DNA from 2 places in the Arthrobacter sp. CG_A4 genome. Region 1 is predicted to be linked to the other one. Evidence: predicted binding sites of a transcription regulator. Region 1 holds the regulator's gene; the other holds the start of a gene.
The links. The regulator HrcA, encoded in region 1, represses chaperone genes, less so after heat shock. The targets are predictions, from matches to a motif close to TTNGCACTCGNNNNNNNCGAGTGCNAA.
Positions count from the first base shown of each region.

Region 2: a site for HrcA is predicted at 3,407-3,433, ahead of RCH07_RS16435 (FmdB family zinc ribbon protein). Genes of this name have one in related genera too.

Region 1 covers NZ_JAXCID010000005.1:18,140-27,869, reverse strand. Annotated here, with positions in the region: gene lepA (translation elongation factor 4) at 1-1,345, shown strand, start outside; gene hemW (radical SAM family heme chaperone HemW) at 1,391-2,629, shown strand; gene RCH07_RS03455 (DUF4870 domain-containing protein) at 2,702-3,121, opposite strand; gene RCH07_RS03450 (DUF3097 domain-containing protein) at 3,297-4,148, opposite strand; gene hrcA (heat-inducible transcriptional repressor HrcA) at 4,387-5,400, shown strand; gene dnaJ (molecular chaperone DnaJ) at 5,462-6,589, shown strand; gene RCH07_RS03435 (16S rRNA (uracil(1498)-N(3))-methyltransferase) at 6,592-7,380, shown strand; gene RCH07_RS03430 (GerMN domain-containing protein) at 7,390-8,295, opposite strand; gene RCH07_RS03425 (PhoH family protein) at 8,783-9,730, shown strand, end outside.
Region 2 covers NZ_JAXCID010000047.1:12,508-18,632, reverse strand. Annotated here, with positions in the region: gene RCH07_RS16445 (DUF4011 domain-containing protein) at 1-2,182, shown strand, start outside; gene RCH07_RS16440 (RcpC/CpaB family pilus assembly protein) at 2,215-2,814, opposite strand; gene RCH07_RS16435 (FmdB family zinc ribbon protein) at 3,038-3,319, opposite strand; gene RCH07_RS16430 (5-formyltetrahydrofolate cyclo-ligase) at 3,470-4,135, opposite strand; gene galU (UTP--glucose-1-phosphate uridylyltransferase GalU) at 4,234-5,151, shown strand; gene RCH07_RS16420 (GNAT family N-acetyltransferase) at 5,157-5,774, shown strand; gene RCH07_RS16415 (hypothetical protein) at 5,892-6,125, shown strand, end outside.

The DNA.
Region 1 (9,730 bases):
CGGCGTGCTCCGCGTCTCCGGCAAAACCGGCATGGGTGTCGAGGTGCTGCTGGACAAGATCGTCCGAGACCTGCCCGCCCCGGTGGGTGACCCCAACGCCCCCGCACGCGCCATGATCTTCGACTCGGTCTACGACACATACCGCGGTGTGGTCACCTACGTCCGCGTGGTTGACGGCATGCTGCATCCCCGCGAACGCATCCAGATGATGTCCACCCGTGCCACCCACGAACTTCTCGAAATTGGGGTCAGCTCCCCGGAGCCCACCCCGTCCAAGGGCCTCGGCGTCGGCGAAGTGGGCTACCTCATCACCGGGGTGAAGGACGTGCGCCTGTCCAAGGTGGGCGACACCGTCACCAATCTGGCCAAGCCTGCCACCGAATCGCTCCCCGGCTACGCGGACGCCAAGCCGATGGTCTTCTCCGGCCTGTATCCGCTGGATGGCACGGACTATCCGGTGCTCCGCGATGCGCTGGAGAAATTGATGCTCAACGATGCCGCGCTGGTGTACGAGCCCGAGACGTCCGCCGCGCTGGGATTCGGCTTCCGGGTGGGTTTCCTGGGCCTGCTGCACCTGGAAATCACCCGTGAGCGGCTCGAACGGGAATACAACCTGGACCTGATCTCCACGGCCCCCAACGTGGAATACGAGGTGACGCTGGAGGATAAGAAGGTCGTCCACGTCACGAACCCCAGCGAGTACCCCAGCGGAAAGATCGCCGAAGTCCGCGAGCCAATGGTGTCCGCCACCATCCTCGCGCCGAACGAATTCGTCGGCGCCATCATGGAACTGTGCCAGAGCCGGCGCGGTGTGATGGGCGGCATGGACTATCTTTCCGAGGACCGGGTGGAAATCCGGTACCGCCTGCCGCTGGCGGAAATCGTCTTTGATTTCTTTGACATCCTCAAATCCAAGACCCGCGGCTATGGGTCTTTGGACTGGAAAGCCGACGGCGAGCAGGCGGCCGATCTGGTCAAGGTGGATATTATGCTCCAGGGCGAGCAGGTGGACGCTTTTTCCGCGATCACCCACCGGGACAAGGCCTATGCCTACGGCGTGATGATGACGGGCAAACTGCGCGAACTGATTCCGCGGCAGCAGTTCGAGGTACCCATCCAGGCTGCCATCGGCTCCCGGATCATTGCCCGCGAAAGCATCCGGGCCATCCGCAAGGACGTGCTCGCCAAGTGCTACGGCGGTGACATCACCCGGAAGCGCAAACTACTGGAAAAGCAGAAGGAAGGCAAAAAGCGCATGAAAATGGTGGGCCGCGTCGAGGTACCGCAGGAAGCATTCATCGCCGCCCTCACCACGGACGAGTCCAAGGACAAGGCCAAGAAGTAGCGGTGCCTGCTATGACTGCTGCCGCAACGCAGGCCGGCCCGGCCAATGCCTAGCGCACTTCCACTGGGTGACCCGGCGCCGCCGGACGGGCTCCTGCCGGCGCAGGCGCTGGAGGCCGCCGCGGCCCGGGCTTTCGGGCTCTACGTGCACATCCCGTTCTGTGCCGTCCGCTGCGGCTACTGCGACTTCAATACCTATACCGCCACGGAGCTCGGCGGCGGGGCATCCCAGGACGCCTACGCCGGCACCGCCGTCGCGGAAGTCGACTTCGCGGCGGAGGCCCTGAAGAACAGCGGCCTGCCGCCGCGCCCGCTCAGCACGGTCTTTTTCGGCGGCGGGACGCCCACGCTGCTGCCCGCGGCAGACCTCGCCCGCATCCTCGCAGCCGCGATCGCGGCGTGGGGCCTGGCACCCGGCGCCGAGGTCAGCACCGAGGCGAACCCGGACTCCGTCACGCCCGAATCCCTGCAGCTGCTCGCCGCCGCCGGCTTCACGCGCGTCTCCTTCGGAATGCAGTCGGCGGTCCCGCACGTTCTGAAGATCCTGGACCGCACCCACACCCCCAGCCGGGTGCCCCGGGCGGTGCAGTGGGCCCGCGACGCCGGCCTCGCCGTCAGCCTCGACCTGATTTACGGCACTCCGGGGGAGTCGGCCGAGGACTGGCGCTACTCGGTGGAAACGGCGCTGTCCTACGGCCCGGACCACATCAGCGCCTACGCACTGATCGTCGAGGACGGCACCAAGCTCGCCGCGCAGATCCGCCGCGGCGAAGTTCCGGGAATCGACGACGACGACCACGCCGCCAAGTACGAACTGGCCGACGAACTCATCTCAGCCGCCGGGCTTGCCTGGTATGAGGTCAGCAACTGGTCCCGCACCCCGGAGCAGGCCTGCCGGCACAACCTCGCCTACTGGCGTGGGGATGACTGGTGGGGGATTGGTCCGGGGGCGCACTCACATGTGGGGGGCGTGCGCTGGTGGAACGTCAAACACCCCACCGCCTACGCGAACCGGCTGGGTTCCGGACTCTCGCCCGCCGCGGGGCGGGAGACGCTTGATTCCGCGACCCGGAACGTGGAGCGCGTTATGCTCGGGGCCCGGCTGAACCCAGGGCTGGAGATCTCCGGCCCCGGCGGGCTGGGGGACACAGGGCGCCACGCCGTCGCCGGACTCATCGCCGACGGCCTCGTGGACCCGGCCGCCGCCTTCAAGGGCCGCCTGGTGCTGACGTTGAAGGGACGGCTGCTCGCCGACGCCGTAGTGCGCCGCCTCCTGCCCGACTAGGGCCGTCAAACGTGGGCCCACGCCCGCAGGGTTCCCCGGCCGGGCTTGCGAGGTTAGGGTGCGGGGCGGGGACTACTTGATCCAGCGAAGGTTGAACTCGTAACGGTGCGGCTGGCCCCGGTTGACGTGAATGCCGGCCGCTACCGAGAAGCACGTCACAGCAATCCAGATGACCGTGGCGAGCACGGCGAAGACGTTGCCAACCACCGGCACAAAAACCAGGAGATTGGCGATCACCGCGGCGATCGTCGGGGGCAGCGTGAAGTTGAGCGCTTCCTTCGACTCCTGCGCCGTGAACGGGCCGCGGTCCTTGAAAATCAGGTAGACCAGCAGCGACGGAACGCAGCCCAAAATGCCGCCAAAGTGCGCCAGGGTGGCCCACTGCCGGTCCTCATTTGCCGTCAGCGGCAGCGCATTTGCGGGAACGCCTTGATAAGGGGGTTGGCCATGGCCGGCCTGGGTGCCCGGCTGTTCGCGTGCGTTATCTGCCACGGGTTCGTCCTTCGGATTGCGGTGATGCCTTGGAGCCTGGAAGTTCGCAGGCCGCGGGAGAAGCGCAGCCGACGTTCCAAGAATACGTGCTCGGACGGCCAAACGAAGATCAGGGTCCGCGAACGGTGCTGCCCGGCCGCGATCGCGCGTGGAGAAATGTCCGCATGGAGAAATGTCAGGGCACGGTGAGGAAGTCGATGACCTCTTCGACCCGGCCCAGCAGGGACGCTTCCAGATCGGCGTAGCTGCGGACGGCGCCGAGGAGCCTTTGCCAGCCCAGGCCGACATCCTCCTTGGTGCTGTGCGGCCAGCCGAACGCCGTCAGGATGCCGGTCTTCCAGTCCACGCCGCGGGGGATCACGGGCCACTGCTCGATGCCCAGCACTGCGGGCCGGATGGCCTGCCAGACGTCCACATAGGGGTGGCCGACGATCAGGACATTGCCCTTGGCCCCGGGCGAGGCCATCACGGCGTCGGCAATCCGTGATTCCTTGGACTGAGGCACGAGGTGGTCCACGAGCACGCCGAGACGGCGGCCGGGACCGGGCCCGAATGCCGCCACCGCGCCCGCGAGGTCGTCAATGCCGTGCAGCGGCTCGACGACGATGCCCTCCACCCGGAGATCGTCGCCCCAGACCTTCTCGACGAGTTCGGCGTCGTGTTTTCCTTCCACCCAGATCCGGCTGGCTTTAGCGACCTGGGCCCGCTGGCCCCCCACCCGGACCGAACCGGACGCCGTGCGCGTGCCTCCTGCCGGTGCCGGGGCGGGCCGCGGCGCCGGCGGCGTCAGCCGGATCGGCCGGCCTTCCAGCAGGAAGCCGAAGCCAAGCCGGAAGGACCGCGACCTGCCCCGGCGGTCCTCCAGCGCCACAACATGCATCCCGCCGGACTTCTCCACCCGTGTGACGGCACCGACCCAGCCGGACTGCACGTCCTCGAGCACCATGCCGCGTTCCACCGGCACCTCGGGCAAACTGGTCTTGGCGGGGGCGGACAGGTCCTGGGGGCCCCAGTTCTGGTACGACATCTGTTACACACTGCTTTGCGCTTGGAATGATAGGGCGGGGTGTGCCCGAAAACACGAGCCCCTGGAACAACGCCTGGAGCGGATTCAATGCTAACAACGCGGCGACTCATATTAGACTTGTTAGCACTAAGGCATGTCGAGTGCCAGCCGCGGGCCGCCCGGGCCCCGGCGGGAAAGAACGGCCGGGCCCGCTGCCTGGGCCGGCTGCGAATGCAGGACCGTCGATTGGAGGTGCAGTGTGAGTGAACCGCGCAAACTCGAAGTGCTGCGCGCCATCGTCGAGGACTATGTCCACTCGCGTGAACCCGTCGGATCAAAGGCGCTCGTGGACCGGCACCACCTGGGCGTTTCCAGCGCCACGATCCGCAATGACATGGCGGCACTCGAGGATGAGGGCCTCATCACGGCCCCGCACACGAGCGCCGGACGGATCCCCACAGATAAGGGATACCGGCTCTTCGTGGACCAGATTTCGGCCGTCAAGCCGCTCTCCCAGGCCGAACGGCGGGCCATCCAGGCGCTGCTGGAGGGATCCCAGGACCTCGACGACGTCCTGGACCGGACGGTGCGGCTCCTTGCCCAGCTGACCAACCAGGTCGCCGTCGTGCAGTACCCCCACCTCAGCCGCGCCAGGATCCGGCACATCGAATTCGTCCTGCTCGCGCCCCGGAAGGTGCTGGCGGTCCTGATCGCTGATACCGGCAAGGTAGAGCAGCGCGTGATCGACGTCGGGCAGGACTTCGGAGACGAGGCCCTCGCAGAGCTGCGGACCCGGTTCCTGGGCAGCCTCTCCGGCACCGCGTTGAACCTGCTCCCGCAGTCGCTGCTCGCCGTCATCGCCGGCTGTCCGCCTGTCCGGCGCAGCGCAGCCCAGGCGCTGGCCCGCGGGCTGGAAGCCCTGGCCGTCAGCAGCCGCGAGGAGCGGATGGTCATGGCCGGGACCGCCAATCTGGCCCGGTCCACCGTGGACTTCCCACTGAGTATCGGCCCGGTGCTGGAAGCCCTCGAGGAGCAGGTGGTCATGCTCCGCCTGCTCAGCGATATGGCGGCGGACCCGCGCGGCGTGACGGTGAGCATCGGCCGGGAGAACCCGTATGACGGGCTCGCGGAGGCATCGGTGGTCGCGACGGGGTACGGGCCCGATGCCACCGCCAAGGTGGGCGTGCTGGGGCCCACCCGGATGGACTATCCCACCACCATGGCCGCCGTCCGTGCGGTGGCCCGCTACCTTTCAAGGATTCTCGGGCCCTAACGGACCGACACCAGACTTCTTGCCCCCAACAGGTAAGTACAACCAGGAAGAGATACACACTTTGAGCAGCCATTACGACGTTCTTGGAGTCTCCCGCGAGGCAACGGGAGAAGAAATCAAGAAGGCTTACCGCAAGCTGGCACGGAACCTCCACCCGGATGTGAACCCGGGGGAGGACGCCTCGGACCGTTTTAAGTCCGTCACCCATGCCTACGAGGTGCTCTCCGATCCGCAGAAACGCCGGATCTATGACACCACAGGAAACGAGAACGGCACCGACAACGGCTTCGGCGGCGGCAGCTACTCGGGCCAGGGATTCGCCTTCCAGGACATCTTCGAGACGTTCTTCGGTGCCGGCGGCCAGGGGGGCCCGGCGTCACGGATCCGCCGCGGCCAGGACGCCCTGATCAGCGTCCGGATCGACCTCCGCGACGCGGTGTTCGGCATCAACAAGAAGCTCGAAGTCGACACGGCCGTCACTTGCCCCACCTGCGAAGGCTCCTGCTGCCGCGACGGCAGCCACCCGGAGCGCTGCGACATCTGCGGCGGCAGCGGCCAGGTCCAGCGCGCCGTGCGATCCATCCTCGGCCAGGTCATGACGGCGGCCCCCTGCGGCAGCTGTGAAGGTTTCGGCACCGTCATCAAGGACCCCTGCAACGAGTGCAACGGGCAGGGCCGGATCCGCAGCCGCCGTTCCCTCACGGTCAAGGTCCCCGCCGGCGTAGCGACCGGCACCCGCATCCAGCTGTCCGCACAGGGCGAGGCCGGTCCTGCCGGCGGACCCTCCGGCGACCTGTACGTGGAGATCCGGGTCAACAACGACGCCACCTACGTCCGCGACGGCGACGACCTGCACGCGAGCCTCAACATCCCCATGACGGCCGCCGCTCTCGGCACCGAGCTCAACCTTGATACTTTTGACGGCCAGCACGGCATCGACGTCAAGGCCGGGACCCAGTCCGGCGAGGTCATCACCCTCCGCGGCCTCGGCGTCACCCACCTGCGCGGCTACGGCCGCGGGGACCTCAAGGTCCACCTGCAGGTTGACACCCCCGCCAGGCTCGACGCCGCCCAGGAGGACCTGCTCCGGCAGCTCGCCAAGCTCCGCGGCGAGCAGTTCACGGAAGGCAAGCTCGCGGCCAGCGGAGGCGTCTTCGCCAAGCTCCGGGACCGGCTCGGTAACCTGTAACGGTGAGCAACCCGGTCTTTTTCACGGCCCCGGGAACCCTCGACCGGCAGGTCCCCGGTTCCACTTTCGTCCTCGACGGCGCCGAGGCCCGCCACGCGGTCACCGTCAGGCGACTCGCGGTGGGGGAGAGGGTGGACATTGCCGACGGCGCCGGCCGGCGCCTGACTGGCACCGTCACCGCCGTCGCCGCCGGTGAGCTGACGGTGGAATGCAGCGGACTTACCGTCGAGTCCTGGCCCGTCATCCGGCTGGTCCTCGTACAGGCCCTCGCCAAGGGCGACAGGGACGTGCTCGCGGCGGAGACCGCGACCGAACTGGGGATCGACGCCGTCATTCCGTGGCAGGCCGAGCGCTCGATCGTACGCTGGAAAGTCGAGCGGGCGGCCAAGGCCCACGCCAAGTGGCAGTCCGTCGTCACGGCAGCAGCCAAGCAGGCGCGCCGTGCCTGGATTCCTGAAGTCCGCTCCCTGGCCGACGCCGCCGGTCTGCAGGCGGCCGTGGCTGGCGCGGACCTCGCCGTCATCCTGCACGAGGACGCGCTGCGTCCCCTGCGTCCGGTGCTGGAGGCCTGGCAGGCGCGCCTCGGCGACCGGCCGCCGGGCGAAGACACCAACGGCGCGCTCGAGGTTTTGCTGATTGTCGGGCCCGAAGGCGGCATCAGCCCCCGGGAGGTGGCCCGGCTCTGCGACGCCGGCGCCGTGACCGCCCTGCTGGGACACCACGTGCTGCGCTCATCCACCGCCGGTCCGGCGGCCACCGTGCTCGCGAGCGACATCCTGGGCCGCTGGTAGCAGGAGACGCTATTGGACGCTGAACCCGCGGGTATCAGCAAACAGGCCCTGGGCCGGGTTGCCGTCCTCCAGCTGGGCAACCCTGATTTCGTAATTTCCCGGACCCAGGTTCACTGAGAGGCTGAAGGCACCGGACTGGCCGGACTGGCCGGGCTCCGCCGAGGCGGCCGCGGTGCCGTTCAGGTAGGTGGTCTTGGCGCTTCCGTCGATCCGGAAGATCTCCCAGCGGAGTTTGCCGCCCGGGACGGTGCTCCGGCCGGAGACTTTGACGGTGCCGTCCTCCACCGGAGTGCCCTCCTGGGGATCAAGGATCCACACCGGGGCGACCAGGCCCGCGCTGCGCGACATCGGAGTGCCGAGCCGGACACGGTTGAATGCGACGTAGTCGGTGTGCCCGTCCACGAGCACCACGACCTGGACCTGCTGGCCGGAGTCGATCAGGCCCGCGCTGGCGCCGGCCGCCGTCGCGGTGTAGACGAGTTGCTGGATGGCCCGCTCGGCCATCGCGGCGTCGACGTTGGCGTTGAAAGCGTCAGCCGAGACGTCCACCGTAATCACGTTCTTGCCGGAAATGGAGCTGGCAAGTTTCTTGGGATTCTGCCACGGGGTGAAAAAGTCCGGATCCAGTGGCTTTTGGGACATCATCACCCGGAGAGCCTGCGTGACAGGGTTTTCCTGCTCCGGAACATCGCGGAACTCGCGGTACAGGAAGGTATTCTCGTCGCTGCGGCCGATCCAGTACACCGGAGCCTTATTGGAGGCCTGCGCGGTTTCCAGCGGCGCGCTGGTGCTCGGAGCACCCGGGGAGGCCGCGCCGTTCAGGACCGAAGGGGTGCTGGGGTTGCTGCTGCCGGGCTGGGGAGTGACTACGCAACCGGACAGGCCAAGCGCCGCGGGCAGCACCAGCAGCAGCATGCCGGCACGTATCCGCCTGCCGGCTGCCGTCTGTTCAACTCCACGCTGCCTGATTGCCGCTGTCCTCTTCTGCTTGTCGATCCTGCTTGTCGATTCTGCTTGCCGATCGTGCATGCCGCCGGGCGGGGCCGTTGTTCCGTGGCCCGTCCGCCCTGGCAGCGGCCGATTTCCAGCATGGCACAGCGGCGCGGCACGGCACCGTGGTTTGGGACCGGGCCGGTGAACTGCAACGGGAACGATATGAGGCCGATACGAAGTTGATACCAAAAACCGGGAACAGGGCCCGGCGGCGGCCGCCGGTCCGGCCCGGCGGCACACCGGTTCCGCCTGCCACGGCGCCGTGCGGCGCCGTGCGGCGCGCCGCGCTGGCGTAAGATGGGAGGACCCTGAGGGGCCGGAACCAGGAGGCGGACACCGCCGTCGGGCCGGATCAGCGGGACAGACCATTTCCGAGTTGGAGGGGACCAGAGGCCCGCGGGCCAACACCATGACTGAAGCAGCGAACAGCAAGGCCCGGATCAGCGCCGGAGGGCGCCCCGCAGGAGACTTTCCCCACTCCCTTCCAGGGCTGCGGACGGAGGTGGTCCTGTTCGACAACGCCGACCAGATGGTCCAGTCCCTCGGCAGTCATGACGAAGCCCTGCGTTTCATTGAGATCCAGTTCCCCGCCGTTGACTTCCATGTCCGCGGGAACGAGCTCTCGATCAGCGGGCCGTCAGCGGATGTGCCGCGGATCATGCGGCTGCTCAACGAGGTGCGCGAGCTTGTCGCCAGAGGCACCGTGGTGACCCCCGCCGTGCTCAAGCAGCTGGTTTCGCTGCTTCGCAGCCAGTCCCTGCAGAACCCGGTCGACGTGCTCACCCACAACATTCTCTCAAGCCGGGGCAAAACGATCCGCCCGAAGACGCTGAACCAGAAGAACTATGTGGACGCGATCGACGCCAACACCGTGATCTTCGGGATCGGCCCGGCAGGAACCGGCAAGACGTACCTGGCGATGGCCAAGGCCGTCCAGGCATTGCAGCAGAAGGAAGTCAGCCGGATCATCCTGACCCGTCCCGCCGTCGAGGCGGGGGAGCGGCTCGGGTTCCTGCCCGGCACGCTGAGCGACAAGATCGACCCCTACCTGCGGCCCCTTTACGACGCATTGCACGAAATGATGGATCCCGAGTCCATTCCTCGGCTGATCGCGGCCGGCACCATCGAGGTTGCCCCGCTCGCCTACATGCGCGGACGCACCCTGAACGACGCCTTCATCATCCTCGACGAGGCGCAGAACACAACGCCGGAGCAGATGAAGATGTTCCTCACCCGGCTGGGGTTCGGCTCCAAAATGGTGGTCACGGGTGACGTCACCCAGGTGGACCTGCCGTTCGGGACGCGCTCCGGGCTCCGGATTGTCGAAGGAATCCTGCAGGGCATTGAGGACATCAAC
Region 2 (6,125 bases), on a different contig from region 1:
GACCCTGCCGGAGCGGACGCTCCTGGTCGAAAACATGCGCGAGCACGGCCTCGGCGAGCTGCTTTCCGACCTCGCGGAACGCGAGGTGCCTGTCGAGTCGGTGGCGGCGGAACTCGAACTTGCCTGGTGGCAGTCGGCCCTGGAGGCCATGATCAGCGGCGATGACTACCTCGCCATGTCCGACGGCGACGCCCTTCGCCAGCTCGAAGCGGAGTACCGCCTCGCGGACAACGCCCACATCGCGAGCGGTGCTGCAAGGTTGCGATGGAAGCTCGCCGAACGCTGGCGGGCCGCCATCGGGGAAAACCCGCGCCAGGCTGACCTGCTCCGGAGCCTGCTCAAGGACGGCCGGGTGACCCTGGCTGCCCTGACCGGACAGGCCCCGGAGCTGCTGCCCATGCTGGTGCCTGTGTGGTCGGTCAGCCCGTACCTGATGACGGGCGTGCTTCCGGTGGAGCAGAGGTTCGACGCCGTCGTCATCCTCGACGCGGAGGCGACCTCCCTGCAGGCCGTGCTGCCGTCCATCGCCCGCGCGAAGCAGGTCATTGCCTTCGGCGACGACCGGATCGCCAGCCCCCGGACCTTTACTGTCGGCGTGGAGCGGCTCGCCGCGGGGGAAAGCTCGCATCAGGGCGTTGAGAGCGCCTACAAGGCCCTCACCCGCGTACTGCCCGTCTGGAACCTCCGCACCGTGTACCGCGCCGTCGACGAAGACCTTGTGCGGCAGTTGAGCAGATCCTTTTACGACGGCGGGCTCCGCCGGCTTCCGGAGGGGCAGTCCGCGACCGGCCTGGACCGGGCGTTGACGGTGGAATACCTGCCGGACGGCACCGGGCTGCCCAGCGCGGACCAGGACGGCGTCGAGTCCGTAGTGGCCGAGGTGAACCGGGCCGTTGAGCTCGTCTTCGAACACGCCAGGCTCCGGCCCCGGACGTCGCTCGCCGTCGTGACCGGAAGCCTCCGCCACGCCGCCCGGATCGGCGAGTCGATCCGGCTACAGCTGCCCAACTACCCGCTGCTGGCCAGCTTCTTCACCGCGGGGGACGAATCCTTCCGCGTGGTGGACCTGGAACGTGCCCAGGGCCTGGTCCGCGACCATGTGATCTTCTCCCCGGGCTACGGCCGCACCCCGCACGGGCGCGCGCTGCACAGCCTGGGCCCGTTGTCCGCAGAGGGCGGCCGCGCCAAGTTCGCCCTCGCGATGACCCGGGGACGCCGCTCCCTGCACGTGCTCAGCTGCTTCCGTCCAGAGGACCTTGACGTCACGAGGCTAAGCCACGGCGCGGTTGACTTCTATGAGCTCCTGGACCGTGAAATCGCCGGCAACTCCGATCTGGGCAGCCCTGCCTCGCGGGCCGCCGCCAGCGAGCAGGCGCTTGGTGCGGACCCGCTCGTGGCGGACCTGGGCGACCGGCTCCGTGCCCGCGGGGCACGGGTGTGGCACCAGTACGACGGGGCCCTGAATATGGTGGCGGCGGCCGACCCGCTGAGCACTATGGGCCAGGACGACGCCGACGTTCCCCGGCCGGTGGCCATCGAGTCCGACGGCACCGAGCAATACCGGCGGCTGACCGTGCGGGAACGGAGCAGGCTCCGGCCCCAGCTGCTGGAGCGGCTCGGCTGGCGCTATATGCCGCTATGGACCATAGAGGTTTTCACCGATCCTTCCGCGTGCGCCGACCGGATCGGCGGCTACCTGGGCCTGGAAAAGCCTGAAGTGTCCAGCAGGAACCGGACCTCGCCGGGATTCTTCGACGACGACGTCGAGAACCTGGCCGGCAATGACGCGCAGGAGCGGATCCAGTGGTTCCAAGCGCACTCGGACTGGCCGGACATCGAGGACGGACGCGGAACGGATCACCGAAGCAAGGAGACCGACGGCATGAGTGCAGACCGCGATAGTGGGAACGACGCTGCCAGCGGCGACGCCAGGGGCCGGGACACCCAGGGCCGGGACGCCCAAGGTTGGGACGCCCGAGGTTGGGACACCCAAGGCCGGGACGCCGGCGACCGAAAGGATGCAGTGGAATCGGCACGCCAGCCGGCAGCCCAGGCCACGGTCCCCGAGGATGTGCTGCCCAACAAGGCCACCGAAGACGATCCCCGGCGCTGGGGCGACCGGCCCAGCGGGTACGACCACGATTCCTGGCTCCAGGAGCAGAAGCCTCCGCACTGGGGCTAATCACCTCACGGGGGAAGTCCCGGCGGGACGGCCTACCCGGGAACGGCAGTGACGAGGACGAAGAACAGCTTTCCCTGGGTGGAGGACCCGGCGAGCCGCTGCGCCTGATCAGGGCCGGCAGCCACGACCAGAAGGCCGTCCGGTTCTCCGCTGGCCAGCCATTGGCCAGCCTCCCCGCCGTGCTCGGAGGTCCACAGCACAGGCACGGCCGCGGCCAGAAGCTGGGACACCGCCGGTTGTTCGAAGCCGTTGCCGCTCGTCATCACCACGTTCACAAGCTGCCCGGGGGAGAGTAGCCGGATAGACGCCGGATCCGCCATCCGGAGCGGCACGGCGGCGGATCCTGCCGGGCTGCCGGCCAGCAGCCCGGGCCCCAGCAGTTGCGCATCGGTGAGCAGTTGGCCTTTGCGAAAGGCAACCGCCAGCTGCTTGCCCTGTAGCTCGGCGCTGGTGCTGAAGCTGCCGCCGGGCACAACGCCGCGGGGGACGTTCAGCACCGTGAGGTCATCTACGGCCAGTGTCTTGCCGGCCGGCAGGTCCCTGGCCGCAGCGAAGGCGGTCACAGTGTCTGCAGGCTCGGGAGTCAGCTGCTGCACCGTGAGGCCCGCGGCGACGCACAGCAGGAGGGCCACGGCGAGACGCCGGTTGCGGTTCAGCCAGCGTCTCAGGCGTCGGCGCTGCGGCAGACGCTGAGGCAGAGTTGGCGGTCTGCTGGTCTGCCCTGGGTGTGCGAGTGGACCGTGCAGGCGGCGGGAAACGGGGGACATACCGCCACGCTACGCAGCGGATCTGCCAAGCGGCAGGCGTGCAAGTGCCTATGTGGACAAGTTGGCGTCCACCGCGCGGAGGCGCGACCTACGATGCGGAAGCAGAAGCAGAAGCAGAAGCAGAAGCAGAAGCAGCCGCGGGCGTTGCTGCGGGTGTAGCTGCCGGTGCGGGCGCGACGGCGCTGCCCTTGGCCTGACGGGAGTCCGTCCGGTAGAAGCCGGAGCCCTTGAAGACGACGCCGACGCTGTTGAACTTCTTGCGCAGGGTCCCCTGGCATTCGGGGCAGGACGTGAGAGAGCCATCGGTGAATGACTGCACGATCTCGAAGTTGTGGCTGCAGTCCTTGCAGGCGTATGCGTAGGTGGGCACTGGAAATCCTCCTCTAAGACAAACGAGCAGGTCCCGTGCTGCCCGGTCAGGATCATTGCCGACATATCCGTCGACAGGTTCCGTCCCTTAGCAGTCGCAGGGCCTGGGTGCTAATTCTATCATCCGGGAGGCGGGGTCTCCCGAGGGCGTTTACAGCAACCGGATCAGCCCGGCCGGTGTCAGGGCGGCAGCTACCTTGCGGTCAAAGTACTCCGCCGGGATGCTCCCGGCGGGCAGCACCTCGCCGGCGAAGACGACGGCTGCGGTCGGCAGCGGCGGGAACGCGCCGCCGTCGGGCAGTGCGGGCCGCGCTGGCAGGACGGCATCCAGAGCCGCGAGGAACTTGTCGTAGTAGCCGCCGCCCTGCCCGATTCTGTTGCCGGCGAGGTCCACTGCGGTGGCCGGCAGGAAGATGCCGGCGACGTCTTCCATCACCGCTGTGCCGTGGCGTTCCCCGGCAGGTTCCTGGATGGGGGCGTAGCGGCTGCGGACAAACCCGGACGACGGCGTCCAGTAGACCCAGCTCAGTTCGAGCGCGGGCTCGCAGACCGGCAGCAGCACCCGGTGCCCGGCGCCGTGCAGCGCCGTCAGCAGGGGGAGGGTGGGCGGCTCGGACCCCACGCCCAGATAGGCGGCGAAGGTGGCGGGCACGGTAGCAGCAGTCGCAGCAACCGTGGCAGCTGCGGCGGCAACAACCGTGGAGGCCCAGGCCAGGCCGTGGCGTGCGAGGCCAACCCCTGCGCTCTCCAGCTCAGCTGCCGACAGGGCGGCGCGCCGGGCGCGGTGGCTGGACCGGATCTCTTCCTTGGACGCCATGACGGCCCGTACCTCCATCTGGCGAAGGCCGGGAGTGCGTGCCCCCCGGCGGCTGGAATGATTACCTATTGTTTTGGTCCCTCCGTTAGATTAGTCCAGTGACTACACCCAACGCTCCCGTCCGCAAGGCCGTCATCCCCGCTGCGGGCCTCGGCACCAGATTCCTTCCCGCGACGAAGGCCATGCCCAAGGAAATGCTGCCCGTCGTCGACAAGCCGGCCATCCAGTACGTCGTCGAGGAAGCAGTCAACGTCGGCCTGAGCGACATCCTGATGATCACCGGACGCAACAAGCGCGCGCTCGAGGACCACTTCGACCGTGTCCCCACGCTTGAAGCCACCCTTGAGGCCAAGGGGGACACCGCCAAGCTCGAGTCGATCCAGGCTGCCAGCAACCTCGGCGACATCCACTATGTGCGCCAGGGCGATCCCCTGGGCCTGGGCCACGCGGTCCTCCGCGCCAAGCAGCACGTCGGCTACGAGCCGTTCGCAGTCCTGCTCGGCGATGACCTGATCGATGCCCGCGACGAACTGCTCAGCACGATGATCGAAGTCCAGGCCAAGACCGGCGGATCCGTCATCGCCCTGATTGAGGTGGATCCCGCCCAGATCAGCGCCTACGGCTGTGCCGACGTCGAGGCGATCAGGGGTGAAGAGTACGTCCGGATCAAGCACCTCGTGGAGAAGCCCGACGTCGATGACGCACCGTCCAACCTTGCCGTGATCGGCCGCTACGTCCTCCACCCGGCGGTCTTTGAAGTACTGGAACGCACCGAACCCGGCCGTGGCGGTGAAATCCAGCTCACCGACGCCCTGCAGGAGCTCTCCTCCGGCGACGGCGAAGGCTACGGCGTCTACGGCGTCGTGTTCCGCGGCCGCCGCTACGACACCGGCGACAAGCTCAGCTACCTCAAGGCCTGCGTCCAGCTTGCCTGCGACAGCGAGGACCTGGGCCCCGGCCTGCGTGAATGGCTGCCCGGCTTCGCCTCTAGCCTCGCTCCGAGCCTCACCAAGTAATTCCCATGGCGGGCTTCAACTGGCCGGTCACGCTGGAAAGCGGTGACCTCGTCCTGCGGCCGATCCGCTACCGCGACCGCAAGGAATGGACCGAGGTCCGCACCCGCAACAGCGAGTGGCTGGCACCCTGGGAAGCGTCGAACCCCGCTCCCGGCGGCGGGCTGCCGGACTACCGGCAGATGGTGAGGTCCCTCAAGGTGCAGGCGGCCCAGGCCACCGCCCTGCCGTTTGTCATCACGGCCCGGCCCCCGGGTTTCCGGGAACCGGTGCTGGTGGGCCAGTTAACGGTGTCCTCGATCGTGTGGGGCTCCGCAATGATGGCAACGCTGGGCTACTGGGTCGATAGGGACCGGGCGGGCCACGGCATCGCCCCGACCGCGGTGGCCATGGTGACGGACTATTGCTTCAGCACCCTGGGGTTGCACCGGATGGAGATCAACATCAGGCCCGAAAACGGACCCAGCCTCCGGGTGGTCGAGAAACTAGGCTTCCGCGATGAGGGCTCCCGGCCGCGCTTCCTGCACATCAACGGGGCATGGGCCGACCACCGCAGCTTCGCACTGACGTCCGAGGAAGTCCCCGATGGTCTGCTGGACAGATGGCTCCGGGGCCGCCCGGAGTGATTACACGGCCCGCACCCGGGCCGCCCGTGCTTCATAAATCCACTGAATTGCAGTTGCCGGGCGACACACCGGGGACAATGCGGCGCCGATCCCGGTGTTGCTCATACGGTTTTGAGTGTGGACTTCCCTCTCAGCAGCTCTGTGATCCTTGTCAGTGCTGTCGCGCTCTGGATTGTGTGGGTTGGCCCCTACCTGCTCCGGAACGGCCGCCACCGGCTGCAGCCTGCGGGCGAGCTCCTGGCGGATGTCATCGATCGTGAAAAGCCAGAAACCCAAGCCGGGACTGTTATGAAAATGACAGCCCAGCAGGAGAAACCCATGACCAGTACGCAGCGCACGGAATCCGCAACG